Regions from separate parts of the Paraburkholderia sp. FW306-02-B genome, predicted to be linked through region 1. Evidence: riboswitches for the same ligand, from Rfam matches in the RefSeq annotation. Region 1 holds a riboswitch; each other region holds the start of a gene.
The links. A riboswitch is a leader RNA that binds a small molecule or an ion and turns the genes downstream of it on or off. The one in region 1 is predicted to bind cobalamin.

Region 1 (4,962 bases):
CCATAACTGATGGCACAACGCGGCATCGGCTGTGCTGCGAGCGAGCAGATTCGGATCTTCCTGCAAATCGCCGGAGAACATCGCGAGCGTCTGCTTCTTGCGCTCGGCGAGCGCGACCACCTGTTCGATCCCGTAAGGCCAATACGCCTCGCCACCGAGGTGATCGACTACGACTACACGCGCATGCTGCAGCACGTCTTCGACATAGAAATCGACCGACGCCGGTTGCCGCAAATAAGTGACATTCGCGAGCCGCACGCTCAGGAAGCCCTCGCCCAAGCGAGGAAACACGCTGGCGAGCAGCGACAGCGTCGTATCGGCGGAGCTGAGCACCACGATATCGGCGGGCTGCTGATCGATTCGGATCACGCCTTGCGTATCGTCGACAAAACCGCCCGGCGTAGTGCGCAGCAGATGCATGACCGATTACGCCTGTTGCGGTTCAGCGCTCGACACGGCGCCCAATGCAGCGTCGAACGCACGTTGCAGCACGGCCTGATCAAGGTCTTCACCGATCAGCACGAAGCGGCTTTGCCGCCCCTCGCCCGCTTCGTCAATTTCACCGATTTCGCCGGCCTGCCAGCGGCGATCGAAGTAACTGTCGAAACGACGGCCCACGCCTTGAATCACGAGCCGCATCGCCGCGCCCGGCAACGCCGCAAAACCTTTGACGCGGTAAATCGTGTGCGTTTCGACCAACCCTTGCAGCGCGGCGATCACCGCTTCACGCGATGGCGCACTCGCGTGCACCGTCACGGAATCGAATTCGTCATGGTGATGGTCGGCGTCGTCAGCCGAACCATGGTGGTCGTGACGCAAGTGGATCGTTTCTTCGGAGGCGGCTTCGAGGCCGAGCAAAGTGTGCAGATCGAGTTGACCCATCTGCGCGCGCACGATCTTCACTTGCGGCGGAATCTCGCCACGGATGATGGTTTCGACAGCGGCTTGCTGTGCGTCGTCGAGCAAATCCGTTTTGTTCAGAATCACCAGATCGGCTGCGGACAGTTGATCTTCGAACAGTTCGTGTAGCGGCGATTCGTGGTCGAGATTCGGATCGGCCTTGCGCTGTGCATCGACGGCGTCCGGATTCTCAGCAAACTGGCCGCTCGCCGCGGCGGGGCCGTCCACTACCGTCACCACCGCATCGACAGTGAAACTGCTTTTGATCTGCGGCCAGTTGAACGCCTGCACCAGTGGCTTCGGCAGTGCGAGACCGGAGGTTTCGATCAGCACATGATCGATCTGCTCGCGGCGCTCGACGAGCTTTTCCATCACCGGGAAAAACTCTTCCTGCACCGTGCAGCACAGGCAGCCGTTCGCGAGTTCATACAGTTGCCCTTCGGTTTCGACGCCGTTTTCATCGCAGCCGATGCCGCAACCCTTGAGGATTTCACCGTCGATGCCGAGTTCGCCGAACTCGTTGACGATCACCGCGATGCGCTTGCCGCCCGCATGCTGAAGAATGTGCCGCAGCAGCGTGGTCTTGCCGCTGCCGAGAAAGCCCGTGACGATGGTGACGGGGATCTTGCGCATTTGAGTTTGCATCGTTGGGTCCATCCGAAGAGGTTGCACGTTCACACGCCGGCGGCCCGCGTCCTGATGCGCTTCACGCTCGAGCCCAGCACAAACCAGTGCCAGGCAAGCAAACACGAAAACAAAACACGGGGACGACAGCGGGGACGAAAAACGGCGTTGCCGCGGCAACAGAAAACAGAAAGCGTGAACGAGGTCATGAACGAGCCACCGCATCCCCGCGGTGTTCATCCGTCATAGTCTGGCCGGTATCCGGGCTGGCGAAAGCGCCGCTTCACCTTCCCGCGCGAGTGATTTCTCGCTCAGTGGTTATATGCCGACGCGGCCTTGCGCGTGGACATCGAAGCCGGCTCCGCGGCGCCGGAGAACGCATCCAGGCACCGCTTTTCGCTTACCGTTGCGGGGGCAGCACAGGTTGACCCGATCCATAGCAGGCGGGCGCCCTGTTTCCCGTTTAACTGCATGCGCACGAGCGCGCACACGAGCACCAAAGTGCGTGCGAGTGTAGGCCCGCAGTCCCGCGCCGTCAAGGAAGCGCGGGCCGCGCCGGCGCCTTATCGAGCGTGCTGGCGAGCGCCGCCATGTGCTATCGTATGCGCGCGTTTGGTGCTCGCACATGCGTTCGCATGTGCAGTTAAACGGGAAACAGGCAGCGCTCGATCGCGCTCAACCTGTGCTGTCCCCGCAACGGTAAGCGACCTGCGGCGCCTTGGCGCCGCGCATGCGTTTTCGATGTCACTGTCTGACGAATCAGACGGGAAGGCAAAGCGCATGAGGCCGCCAGCCCGGATACCGGCCAGACGCGGAGGCGGCGAACGTCACGCCGCCGGCTGCCTGAATCCGCGAGGGACGGATGGGAAGGCGCTGAAGCACGATGTGACGCGCCCGTTTGCGATTGCCGAGGAATCGCGGCGAGCGGCGTTGTCGTCGTGCGTAATCTGTCGCACCGCATGAGCGCTAATTCCGCCTGGATCGTCTTCACGGCCCGCCCGTCCCCCCTTGTCACGACATGGCACGCGCCATGCACGCCGCGATGAGCCGCGCCTGGCTGATCGGCGCCGGCCCCGGCGACGTCGAACTGATGACGCTCAAGGCGACTCGCGCGTTGGCGCAGGCCGATGTGGTGCTGGTCGACGATCTGGTGAATCCCGACGTGCTGCAGTTCGCCCGCGCCGACGCGCTGGTCGTCTACGTCGGCAAACGCGGCGGGCATCCGTCGACGCCGCAAGCTGGCATCGTCGCGCAAATGCTCGACCATGTGCAGGCCGGGCGCAGTGTCGCGCGTTTGAAAGGCGGCGATCCGTTCGTGTTCGGCCGTGGCGGCGAAGAGCAGCAGGCACTGCATGCAGCGGGCATCGAGGTGGAAATCGTCAACGGCATCACGGCGGGAATCGCGGCGCCCGCGGCAATCGGCATCCCGGTCACGCATCGCGATCACGCGCAAGGTGTGGTGTTCGTCACCGGACATGGCGCCGGAAGCGGTGAGCCGGACTGGGCGGCGCTCGTTGCCACGCGAATGACGCTTGTGATCTATATGGGTATGCGGCGGCTGAACGATATCGTCGGCGCAATGCTCGCGGCCGGCATGGGCGCCGACACGCCTTGTGCCGCGATCGAATCCGCTACGCGTCCTGAACAAAGGCATGCGCTCGCGCCACTCGGCGGCTTTGCCGACGCAGTCACGAACGCCGGGCTCGGCTCGCCGGCGATCGTGGTGATCGGCGGCGTGGCGTCGCTGGCGTTGGAGCGAGCCGTCGCTCACGCTAATGCGGTGGACGCGCAATGAAAGCGCTGAGCGTCGGCATCGGTTGCCGCTTGCACAGCTCGGCCGAGCAGATCGATACCGCCGTACGCGCGGCGCTCGGCCCCCATGCGTTCGACAAAATCAGCGCGATCGCCACCATCGACGTCAAAGCCCACGAAGCAGGCTTGCTCGAATTCTGCGCACGTCACGCATTACCATTGAAACTATTCAGCCGTGAGCAAATTGCGGCATTACCCGTTGCCGATGCCGAGCCTTCGGCGGCGGCACGCGAACACCTCGGCGTGGACGGCGTCTGCGAACCCTGTGCCTTGCTCGCTGCGGCCGCCGCTCAACCCCATACACCCGATGCACGCCTGATCGTGCGCAAAACCGCACTCGACGGCGTCACCGTAGCGATCGCTTCGACCGCTCACGCCGGCATCGACCAGACACGCAACGACTCCAACGAACAGGACCTTCCATGAAAACCGATCCCGAATCGCATCAACGCATGACCGAGCGCCGGCGCGAAGGCCACGAAAAGAAGCAGGCCGCCGCCACCGTCGAAAAGGGTCTGCTGATCGTCAACACCGGCACCGGCAAAGGCAAGACCACGGCCGCATTCGGCATGGCCGTGCGAGTGCTCGGACACGGCATGCGTCTGGGCGTCGTGCAATTCATCAAGGGCGCGCTGCATACCTCGGAGCGCGACTTCCTCGGCGCGATCGCCAATTGCGATTTCGTCACGATGGGCGACGGCTATACGTGGAACACGCAAAACCGCGACGCCGACATCGCCACCGCGCGCAAAGGCTGGGACGAAGCGCGCCGGATGATCGAAAGCGGCGACTATCAGATGGTGATCCTCGACGAACTGAACACGGTGCTGAAGTACGAATACCTGCCGCTCGACGAAGTGCTGTCCGTACTGAACGCGCGACCGGCAATGCTGCACGTGGTCGTGACCGGCCGTCATGCGCCGGACGCGTTGATCGAAGCCGCCGACCTCGTCACCGAAATGCGCATCGTCAAGCATCCGTATCGCGAGCAAGGCGTGAAAGCGCAGCGCGGCGTGGAGTTCTGAGCGATGTCCGCGCCCCCCAAGGGGACCTCCTTCGGGGCGTGCCCCGCCCTGTTCATTAGCGCGCCGGCTTCGGGTCAAGGCAAGACCACGATCACAGCAGGTTTGGCGCGCTACCACCGGCGGCTGGGGCGGCGTGTGCGCGTGTTCAAGACCGGTCCGGACTTTCTCGACCCGATGATTCTCGCGCGTGCCAGCGGCGCGCCGGTGTTGTCACTCGATCTCTGGATGGTCGGCGAAGCGGCATGCCGCAATCTGCTCGCGCAAGCGGCTGCAGAAGCCGATCTGATCCTGATCGAAGGCGTGATGGGACTGTTCGACGGCACGCCGAGCAGCGCCGATCTGGCAACGGTATTCGGCGTGCCGGTGCTCGCGGTAATTTCAGCGAAGGCGATGGCGCAGACCTTCGGCGCAGTCGCCTTCGGTCTCGCGCAATTCAGGCCGCAGGTGCCGTTTTACGGCGTGCTGGCCAATCGCGTCGGCTCTGCAAGGCACGCGCAAATGCTCGAAGAGGCGTTGCCGCCAGGCCTGCGCTGGTGCGGCCACATCGCCGGCAATGATGAAATCGAGTTGCCCGACCGCCATCTCGGCCTGCACCAGGCCG
Region 2 (4,962 bases), 1.4 Mb from region 1:
CGTATGCGGCGCGCCGCATCGACTACCTCGTCGGCGGCGCGGACGATAATCCCCAGCAAAAAGCGCTCGATAAAACCTGCGCCGCCGAAGCGCAAGGCCCGCAACGTGTCGCGCGGGCGCAGGCGTATTACCGCTATATCACCGCGCGTCATCCGGACGGTATGAAGCAGCGCTTTCACATCGTGCCAGGCGTCGGTCACGACGGCGCACACATGCTTACGTCGGTATGCGCGCTAGCGGCGATGTTCGACACCAAAGGATGTGAACAATGAGCGAGGTGGCGCTGAATCAGCGTGACGGCGCGGACAGCGGACTGTCCTCAAGGGCACGTCACCGGCACGCGATGGGCACGAACCGTGCTGCTACGCTAGAGCCCCCTTTTGAAGGACTGTGTCGAGATGAACAAGACCAGGATATTCGCTGCGGCGATTGCCGCTGTATCTCTAAGCGCCTTGCTGCCGTTCAGTGCGAATGCCGACGATGCGCCTAGTCCCTGCGCGTCGCTCAAACGCATCGTTGCGGCCGCGCCGGGCGGGTTGGCCTCGCTGACGCCGGAGGACGGCAAAGGTGTCGCGCAACCCTACGGCGACGACGCGCAGTGTTCCGCGAGCCACGGCAGCTACCAATGTATGTGGACGCCGCATCACGATGCCGGTTCGAACGCGGACGCGCTGCAAGCCGTCGCGGCCGACATCGCATCATGTTTGCCGGAGGCGACGCACGATCAGAATTCGCCGGGACGTCAACACTTTTATGTAGGCACACCCGGCAAGCGGACCGAGATTACCGCGACGCCGGCGGGATCGAACAAACTGCGGCTGGTCGTCTCGGGCAAGTGAGTGTTGTTTTGCTTGCCCACGCGGCCGCTATTGCTGCCGCGCTGGCCACCACGCCCAACCGCGCTGCGAGCGTCGCAACTCGACCACCGAAAGCGGCGCGATTTCGATGCGTGGAAACACTGCGGGCGACGCACCCAGCGCGTGAACGATCGCGGCCCGGATCACCGGCGCATGCGTGACACCGACGACGCTGCGTGCATCGTTTGGTGCATCGCCTGGCGCGTCGAGCCATTGGCCTACCCGTTTCACGAGCTGACTAAACGACTCGCCGCCATGCGCGGCCGCATCCGGATCGCGCGTCCATGCGGTGAGGTCCTGCGGTGCCTCGACGGCGAGGTCCGCGAGGCGCCGGCCATGCCATTGTCCGTAGTCGATATCGGCCAGTTCGGACGCGACCGTCGCCGCGAGCCCTAATGCCGATGCCGTAGCGCGTGCACAAAGGGCCGGGCTGACGAAAACCGTCGCGTCGCGAGCGATCGACAGACGCTCACGCGCGGCGCTGGCTTCGGCGAGGCCGCGCTCGTCGAGTGGATCGTCGGCGGGGAAGCGGCCTGCGCGCATAGCGGCAGTCGACGCGTGGCTGATCAGTAACAGCCGGATGTCCATTCAGTTCCTTTCCTTAGAAGCCGGGCAAAAGCCGGACGCTGCGTGCATGTTTTGCGCTACCGAGGGGCAAAGTTTAGCGCGTAGAATAGCGGGACTGCGAAGCGCGGAAGCCGGTGAGAGCCCGGCGCGGTCGCGCCACTGTAATCGGTGATTCACACGCCGAAAGCCAGACCTGAGCTTCGCACCATTCCTCTTCAATCGACTATCGGGGCGCGTTACCCCCCAGGAGATGTCCATCATGACCGATGCTGTTTTCGATCCGGCTGCTCAGCCTGCCACTCGACCCACGCCGATACCGCTGCGCGAGCTGCTGCCCTGGGTCGTGTTCGGCGGCTTGCTGCTGTTGCTCGCGCTTTATTTCGTTGGTGCGGAACAGGGCGCTACGTCGCTGATTCCCGGCATGTATGTGCATGAGTTCGTGCACGATGGCCGTCATTTGCTGGGCTTTCCCTGCCACTAACGGAGTCGAACATGGTTGGTAAATTGTTGGTACGCGGCATGCTTGCAGGCATCGCCGCGGGACTGCTCACGTTCGGCTTTGCCAGAGTCGTGGGCGAACCGCAGGTCGAGCAGGCGATTTCGTTCGAGGAAAAGGCAGTAGTAGCGAGCGGCGACGCGCACGAACACGACGAACTGGTGAGCCGCGGCACGCAAGCGGGTTTGGGGTTGCTGACAGGCGTGGTGACGTATGGCGCGGCGTTCGGCGGACTGTTCTCGCTGGTGTTCGCGTATGCGTATGGCCGGGCTGGTACGTTGAGTGCGCGCGCGTTGTCTGCATGGCTTGCACTTGGCGCGTTCATTGCGTTGGTGATCGTCCCGAACATCAAGTATCCGGCGAATCCACCGTCGGTGGGCGATCCTGAGACGATCGGGACGCGAACCGGTTTGTTCTTCCTGATGATTGCTGTTTCGCTGACCGCGATGGTGTTTTCGCTGAAGGTACGGCGTCGCGCGGTGATGAAGTTGGGCGCGTGGAATGGGTCGATTGTGGCGGGGGCGGTGTTTATCGTGATCATTGCTGCTGTGCAGTTGTCGATGCCGGCTATCAACGAAGTGCCGGCCGGTTTTCCAGCTGTGCTGCTATGGAAGTTTCGCGTCGCGGCGATTGGGATGCAGGTGATCATGTGGACGACGATCGGGCTGCTGTTCGGCGCGATGGTGGAGCGGAGCCGGTTGTTGGCCGCGAGGGGACGTGCGGCGACTAAGTCTGTTTATCTCTGATGTGGGGTGCGCAATCGCTGAGGTGGTTGCGCTTTCGCTTTCGCTTGCGTGCAGCGCGCAAGAGTTTAATTACATCAAGCACTTGGCGCGGTTGTGTGGATGTTATCCACAGGCTTGCGAACATTTTCTGTGGACAAGTCCACGGGGTAATGGGTGAGGTTTGTTTTTGCCTTCGCGGCGCTTTATGTCTGTGTGCCTACGGCGTTGGCCTTTCCTTGCTTTCTTGTTGGTTTATTAGCGTTCCCCCTGTGCGGGGGAGCACCTACTTTTCTTTGCCTGCCGCAAAGAAAAGTAGGCAAAAGAAAGCGGCTTTACACCGCCAGCTCTTAAGCGGGTCCCCTGGCTTGGAGGAGGCAGTGGAGCATCTGGAATCGGTGTTCCCGCACATTCCGCGCTAGTGACAACGCAGTCATTCTTCCGGCGGCGCTGCGCGCGCCGTGGCGGTACTTCACAAAACTGACGGGTCCGTAGGGTGCTTCCGGTGGCTGCGGTTGTCAAGCGTAACGGCTTGTCTTCGCTGCGCTAGCGTAACTCGCGGCTGCGTTTCGTTCGGCACTTCTTCGGTACCTGCGGTGGCTCTCCCTCACGTCCCCCATGCCTCGCCGAGGTGCTAGCGTCTCACTCGGAGTGGTAGCCCACACTCGCACAATTGGCCGCCTCGCCGAGGCAAAGCCGACGACGCCCGCTAAACCAAAACGAAGCCACTAGTTCCCCTTGCAGACCGTGCCGGCGAGCACGCAGTGCGAAGCGGGAAGCGTGATGTGGAAGCGCGTACACCCAATTGGTTTAGAGAAGTACCGCCATGGCGCGCGCAGCGCCGCCGGAAGAATGACGGCCTTGTCACCAGCGCGGAATGTGCGGGAACACCGATTCCAGATGCTCCACTGCCTCCTCCAAGCCAGGGGACCCGCTTAAGAACTGGCGGTGTAAAGCCGCTTTCTTTTGCCTACTTTTCTTTGCGGCCAGCAAAGAAAAGTAGGTGCCCCCCCGCACAGGGGGAACGCTAATAAACCAACAAGAAAGCAAGGAAAGGCCAACGCCGTAGGCACACAACCACAAAGCGCCGCGAAGGTAAAAAAACCAAGAAAAGGCCAACGCCGCAGGCACACAGACAGCCCACAGGAGCAACAATCGTCCAACGCCGCAGGCAAAAAAAACCGAATCCCCGTCGTCGCCTACGCGCTTCTACCTCTTAGTGCCCAGTTGAACACCCGCCGCGTTTCAGCAACCGGCTGCGTCAGGCGATCAAACAACTGCGCGACAGCGCCATCAAGCTGAGCGAGCGCCGGCGCCATAACCGGATCAACATCGAAATCATCCGGTACCGCTGCACCTTCATTCAACTCGCTGCGCGCGGCATCACCCAAACCGCCGCTATACCGCGCAATCAACACATCAAGCCGCGCAACGATCGATTCCGCATGGGCAGCGCCCACAGCCGCAGCGTTGAGCGCCACATCCCCCGACGCGCCGCGCCGCAAAGGATCACTCAGCACCCGCGCCCAATGCAAACAACACAGCAGCGAACCGGTAGCGAGCTCAACATCGGGATTCCACACCACCACACGCTGCGTCTGCAACGGCCTCAGCGCGATGCGCAGATCATGCCAACTGCGATCGAGCTTGCGCATCGCCACCACCGCCGCACGCGGTTGATCGTCAGCGACAGAACCGGCCGTCATCCGCACCACATCCCTCAGCGCGCCAAGCGCGGCACCAAGCCTCGTCTCGACATGCCGGGTCGCCGCTAGCGGCATCATCAATATCGCGACCGCAAACGACACGAGACAACCCACCAAAACTTCTTCGATCCGCAATTCGACCAGCGGACCCATCGCGAAACCCAACTCGCCGTACACAAGCCCAACCAGCACGGTAATAAAAAACACCCCCGGCGCATACGCACTCAGGATGTAGTAAGCCCAGCCGAATACGCATAGCACCATCGCCGCGACCAGCAGCACCGGCGAGTCGTGCAGCGGCGCAATCAGCAACACGCTGACGAGCGCGCCGGCCAGCGTCCCGGCGAGGCGCTGCGCGCCGCGATAGACCGTGTCCGCGCGGGATCGCGTGCCGAGAAACACCACGAACGTCGTGATGACCGCCCAGAACCAGCGCTCTGGAGAAAGCGAGTGCCCGATCAGCATCGCGAGAAACGCGGCTGTCGTGGCGCGCGTGGCAGGCAGCCAGCAGAGCTTGGTGCGTAAGTCGGCGATTCGTTGCGCCGCGGACGGAGCAGCAGTGCCGTGCGCTGACAAAGGCGAAGCGCGACGCGTATGACCTCGATGCGCGATCT
Region 3 (4,962 bases), on a different contig from region 1:
CTTCATCAACGGCGAATTGTGGGGGCGCGTGACCGATCCGACGGCGCCGTGGGCGATGCTGTTTCCGGGCGCCGCGCCCGACGACGCCGCGTGGCTTACCGCGCATCCGCAACTGGCCGCGCAGTGGCATCTGAACGAAGTGTTTGCGCAATATCACATGCTGCCGCGCCATCCGTCGGAGTTGTATGAGATTGCGCTCGAAGGCGTCGCGTTGTTCTTCGTGCTGTTTTTCTTCTCGCGCAAACCGAAGCCGATGGGCGCGATCTCGGCGGTGTTCCTGATCGGCTACGGGCTCGCGCGCTTCACGGTGGAGTTCGCGCGCGAGCCGGACGATTTCCTTGGGCTTCTGGCAATGGGCCTCTCGATGGGCCAATGGCTCTCGCTGCCGATGATTCTCGCGGGCATCGTCATGCTGGTGTGGGCGTATCGCCGCGCGCGCCGTCAGCAGGCTCAGGCGGCCGGTGCAAACTGATCACTACGGTTTGTCGTTTGTGTGATTCTAGGGTCATGCGCGCCGTGAGCCGGCGCGGGCGGTCAGCACGAACTAACGCTACGATTTATCGTAGCCAATGAAAAACGCCACGGCTCGCCGTGGCGTTTTCTTTTACAGCAGGTACGTACAGCGTACAGCGCGTTACTTCATCTGCACCGAGCCCGACACATTGACCGTCACCGTGGACGTGCCGCCTTCGATCGGCACCGGTGCTGAGGCCTTCGCGTCGGCGCTCATTGCGCGTGCGCTCATCATCATCATGGGACGCGGCATGATGCCGTTGTGCCCGACGTTGACTTCGCGAATCGAATAGCCGCTGTAGCCGAACGCCTGCGCCGACGAAGAAGCCTGCTCGCGGAACGACTTGATTGCTTCGCCGGTGAGCTTCTGTTCGGCGGCGCGCTCAGCTTCGGGCGACAACGAGAATTGCACGTTGCCGACCTGCATGATCGATGCCATCTCACCAGCGAGCTTCGACGCGGCGGCGAAGTCGTGCGACTTGAGCACGACTTCCGTACGGCCGCGCCATGCGGAAATGCGGCCGTCGCGGTCGGTGGACGGATAGATCGAGAACGAACCTGTGCGCGCGGTCACGCCATTCACACCCTTGGCCTTTTGCAGCGCCGAATCGGCGTGCTGATTCAGCGTTGACGTGAGCGCCGACGGATCGCTCGCTTGCTGCTCATAAAACAGCGTGATGTCGACGACATCTTGCGGCACGTCCGCGCTTGCCTGTGCATTCAGCGACAGCACGCCGGCCGGCTGATATTGCGTCACGCCTTGGGCGCGCGCCATGGCCGGCGTCAATGCGAGGGCGGCAGGGGCCACGCACACAAGAGCGAGTGCGAGTGCACGTGCAGTGTTTTTTGTCATTCATGGACTCCATGCTTGAACAGGTTATGCGCGATTGATGCGAACGGGATGCAATGGCACGGCGTTTGCAGGTCTCGTTTGCGAGTCCGTTAGGCGCTTGTAACCTCGGCTTGGTTCCCCAATTTGACGTTGCTTCAACGTTTGGGGTCCTGGTTTGCTTCTGTTTTGCAGGTGAGGCAGCGACAACCCGTCGCACGTGCAAATGCAGCTTCAAACAAGCCGCTTTGTGATGAAGCGCCATTCGGCTTCGGTCACCGGGGTGATCGACAGACGGTTGCCCTTCGCCAGCACACGCATGTCCGCGAGTTCTTCATGCTCGCGCAACGCGGCAAGCGGAATCAAAGGGATCTTCTTCTTGAACACCACATCGACGAGCAGCCAGCGCGGCGTTTCCTGCGACGACTTCGGATCGTAGTAGGGACTCTTCTTGTCGAACTGCGTCGGATCCGGATAAGCGGTGGACGACACTTCGGCGAGTCCCGCGATGCCCGGCTCCGGACAACTCGAGTGATAGAACAGCACGCCGTCGCCGACCTGCATCATGTCGCGCATGAAGTTGCGCGCCTGATAGTTGCGCACGCCGGTCCACGGCAACGTGCGTTGCGGTGCGTTGGCGAGATGGTCGATGCTTGCTTCGTCCGGTTCGGACTTCATTAGCCAGTAGCGCATGAATCGAATTGAACCTTGGGAAGGTGAAGATGCGAAAGAAACGCGAAGGAACCTACCGCCCAAAGAAAAACGGCACCGAACCAAAGTCCGATGCCGTTCTAAATAAGGTCCCCGCCTTAGCCGCTAGGCCGGCATCCTGAACCGGGGGTTCAGAATTGGTCGCAGTTAGCAGCACTTCGGGTACATCAGACAGAGTGACGCGCACACCCGTGCTACAAATTTCCACAACCGTGCACATGGCATTGGTTCAAGGAATATATGACCTTGGCGAACCAGGCAGGGAAGCTAAACCGATTGAACTCAAACACTTGCTGAGTCTTTGCTCATGCATTTTGTTTGAATCGGCAGCCGGTCTCAGGACCGGCCACTAGTACTTACTGCATGCTGTACTGCTGAATCACAGTACCCAGTTGTTCGTTCATTTGGCGCATTGTACGCCGGATTTCCTCAGCGGGAAATGCTTCTCCGTGTCGCACGCTCGTTTGCAGCTTAAGCAGTTCCGATGCCAGCGACAGCGCAGCCATGACGGCAATGCGATCCGTGCCGCGCACGTTGCTGTTATTGCGGATCTTCGACATTTCGGCGTCCACGCGCGCCACCGCCTCGAGCAGTGCTGCTTCGGTTTCCGGCGAGCAGGCGAGGCGATACGGCACGCCGAGAATCGATACTTCGATCTGCTTGGTGGTCATGCATTTTCTCCGTGGCGGGTGGCGGCGCTGTCCGCTTCGACCTCGTGCTGTGCGGGTTCGAGCAGGTCGAGCTGATTATCAGGCTCGGTCTGCGCGCGTGCTCGCGGCAGTTTTTCGAGAATCGCATTCAGGCGTACCTGTGCGTCGTCGATCTTCGCCGACAGCGCGTCGCGTTCCGCTTGCAGCGCATCGCGTTCCTCGCGCAGCAACGCGAGTTCAGTACGTGTGGCCTCCGCCTCGGCGCGCGTTTGGGCGAGCTGCTCTTCGAGCGCGAGTCGCGCTTCATTGTGGCGCTGGCTGATCGCAATCAGCTTGCCGATATTTTGTGAAAGTGTTTCGAGTTCGGTGAGCATGTGCTGCGTCCTCTAAAGACCTCGCATTTTAGCGCGGAATGTCGCAGGTTCCGACAATTGTCTCGTTTCGAGACGTAACAACCTCGCTTTGTGCCGCCTTTTATCGACCATATGACGAAAAACGACGCCTGCATCGAACAATAATCCGCACTTAACCGAACAGATCGAGCACGGATTAACCATTCTTGACGGACCCGGGGGGCGCTCCTAAACTGGCCGCACTTTGGTGCCCGCGCGTGCTTTTCGACAGTGCGCGCAGTTAAACGGGAAGCAGGGCGCGACGTTCGCCTGAACACGCCAGCCTGCGCTGCCCCCGCAACGGTAAGCGACCGCATGTCGTCATGCAGGTCGATCCTGATCGTGTGTTCGAAGTTAAACACGCGAGTGTGCCACTGCGCGTCACGCGTGGGAAGGTGGGATCGATGTGTCGCCAGCCCGGATACCGGCCAGAGGGAGAGGTCCGTCCCGCGCAAATTCGTAAAAAGCGCGGGCGCCTCGTTACGCATCGGCCTGCGGGGAAGCGGGCCGCGCACGCTATCCACAGGAATATCGTCCCATGCTGTCCCCCATCGCTCGCGCGGCGTTGCTCGCCTTTGCGGGCCTGCCGCTCGTCGCGCACGCTCAGGCTGCGTCTTCTTCGGTTTCTTCTTCAGCTACTTCTTCAGTGAGTTCGTCGGATACCGGCACGGCGAGTTCTTTTCCCACGGTGTTGTCGCCCGTTGTGGTCACCGCCGGGCGCGGGCCGCAGCCGCTCGCCGATACGATCCCGCAGACCACACTATTCGATCAGCAAGATATCGCCGACGCGACCGCGACCGATTTGCCGGGTCTGCTGCAACGCGCACCCGGCGCGCAAATCTCGCGCACGGGCGGCCCTGGTTCGACCGCGAGCCTGTTCCTGCGCGGTGCATCGTCGACCCAATCGCTGGTGCTGATCGACGGCGTGCGGGTCGACTCGGTGAGTCTCGGTGCGCCGCAACTCGCGCAGATCCCGCTCGATCAGGTCGATCACGTCGAAGTGGTGAACGGCAATGTGTCCGCGTTATACGGCTCGGGCGCAATCGGCGGCGTCGTGCAGGTGTTCACGAAAGACGGGGGCGATCATCCGCCGCGCTTCAATTTTTCGGTGGGCTACGGCAGCTATCACACGCAGACGCAACAGGCCGGCGTGAACGGCGCATTGGATAAAGACGGCAAGACCACCTTCAGCGTTTCTCTCGCGCGCGCGAAAGACGACGGCTTCTCGTCGCTCAATCCGGGTAAGGCGCCCAACGCAAATCCGAATGCGAACGGCTATCTGAACGAGAGCATCTCCGCCTCGTTGCGTCACAAGTTCAATGACAAGTGGGACGCAGGCGTCACGTATTTCCAGTCGAACGGCAACAATAGCTACGATAACGCGTACGGCGTGCCGACCGATCTGAACAACCTGTATAGCAAAGTGCGGCAAATGTCGGTGTTCGCCAACGGCAAGGTGACCGACTGGTGGACCAGCCACGTTATCGTCTCCGAAGGCGACGACCGCAGCGTGTCGAACACCAACGGCGTGTACAACGGCCGCTTCGATACCGACAATCGCCAGTACACGTGGCAGAACGATTTCGCGCTCGCCGCGCAGCAGAAGCTGCGGGTCGGCTATGAGCATCTCGATCAGCGCCTCGACTCGGACACGTTCGCGGCCCCCGACCGGCATGTGAATTCGGGTTTCGCCGGCTATACGGGGCGCTTCGGGCGCAGCCAGATTCAGGCCAACGTGCGGCGCGACCAGTATTCCGATTTCGGCGGGGCGAACAGTTACTATCTCGGCTACGGCTTCGACATCACCGAGCATTGGAAGGTGAGCGCAAGCTATTCGGATGCGTTTCGCGCGCCGAGCTTCGACGAT

Region 2: another riboswitch for cobalamin. It lies ahead of AC3WOG_RS23405 (CbtB domain-containing protein); the one in region 1 lies ahead of cobW (cobalamin biosynthesis protein CobW).
Region 3: another riboswitch for cobalamin. It lies ahead of AC3WOG_RS04540 (TonB-dependent receptor domain-containing protein); the one in region 1 lies ahead of cobW (cobalamin biosynthesis protein CobW).

What each region holds. Positions count from the first base shown of each region.
Region 1 is NZ_JBYSXZ010000002.1:1,945,705-1,950,666, reverse strand. It holds gene cobN (cobaltochelatase subunit CobN) at 1-420, opposite strand, end outside; gene cobW (cobalamin biosynthesis protein CobW) at 427-1,545, opposite strand; cobalamin riboswitch at 1,760-2,040, opposite strand; cobalamin riboswitch at 2,121-2,348, shown strand; gene cobA (uroporphyrinogen-III C-methyltransferase) at 2,567-3,319, shown strand; gene AC3WOG_RS29920 (cobalamin biosynthesis protein) at 3,316-3,762, shown strand; gene cobO (cob(I)yrinic acid a,c-diamide adenosyltransferase) at 3,759-4,361, shown strand; gene AC3WOG_RS29910 (cobyrinic acid a,c-diamide synthase CobB) at 4,365-4,962, shown strand, end outside.
Region 2 is NZ_JBYSXZ010000002.1:541,239-546,200, forward strand. It holds gene AC3WOG_RS23390 (alpha/beta hydrolase) at 1-272, shown strand, start outside; gene AC3WOG_RS23395 (hypothetical protein) at 399-839, shown strand; gene AC3WOG_RS23400 (histidine phosphatase family protein) at 867-1,445, opposite strand; cobalamin riboswitch at 1,492-1,697, shown strand; gene AC3WOG_RS23405 (CbtB domain-containing protein) at 1,684-1,905, shown strand; gene AC3WOG_RS23410 (CbtA family protein) at 1,917-2,666, shown strand; gene AC3WOG_RS23415 (FUSC family protein) at 3,842-4,962, opposite strand, start outside.
Region 3 is NZ_JBYSXZ010000001.1:1,009,065-1,014,026, forward strand. It holds gene lgt (prolipoprotein diacylglyceryl transferase) at 1-472, shown strand, start outside; gene AC3WOG_RS04515 (SIMPL domain-containing protein) at 635-1,366, opposite strand; gene AC3WOG_RS04520 (EVE domain-containing protein) at 1,577-2,035, opposite strand; RNA gene ssrS (6S RNA) at 2,140-2,321, opposite strand; gene AC3WOG_RS04530 (cell division protein ZapA) at 2,410-2,724, opposite strand; gene AC3WOG_RS04535 (ATPase) at 2,721-3,077, opposite strand; cobalamin riboswitch at 3,285-3,542, shown strand; gene AC3WOG_RS04540 (TonB-dependent receptor domain-containing protein) at 3,634-4,962, shown strand, end outside.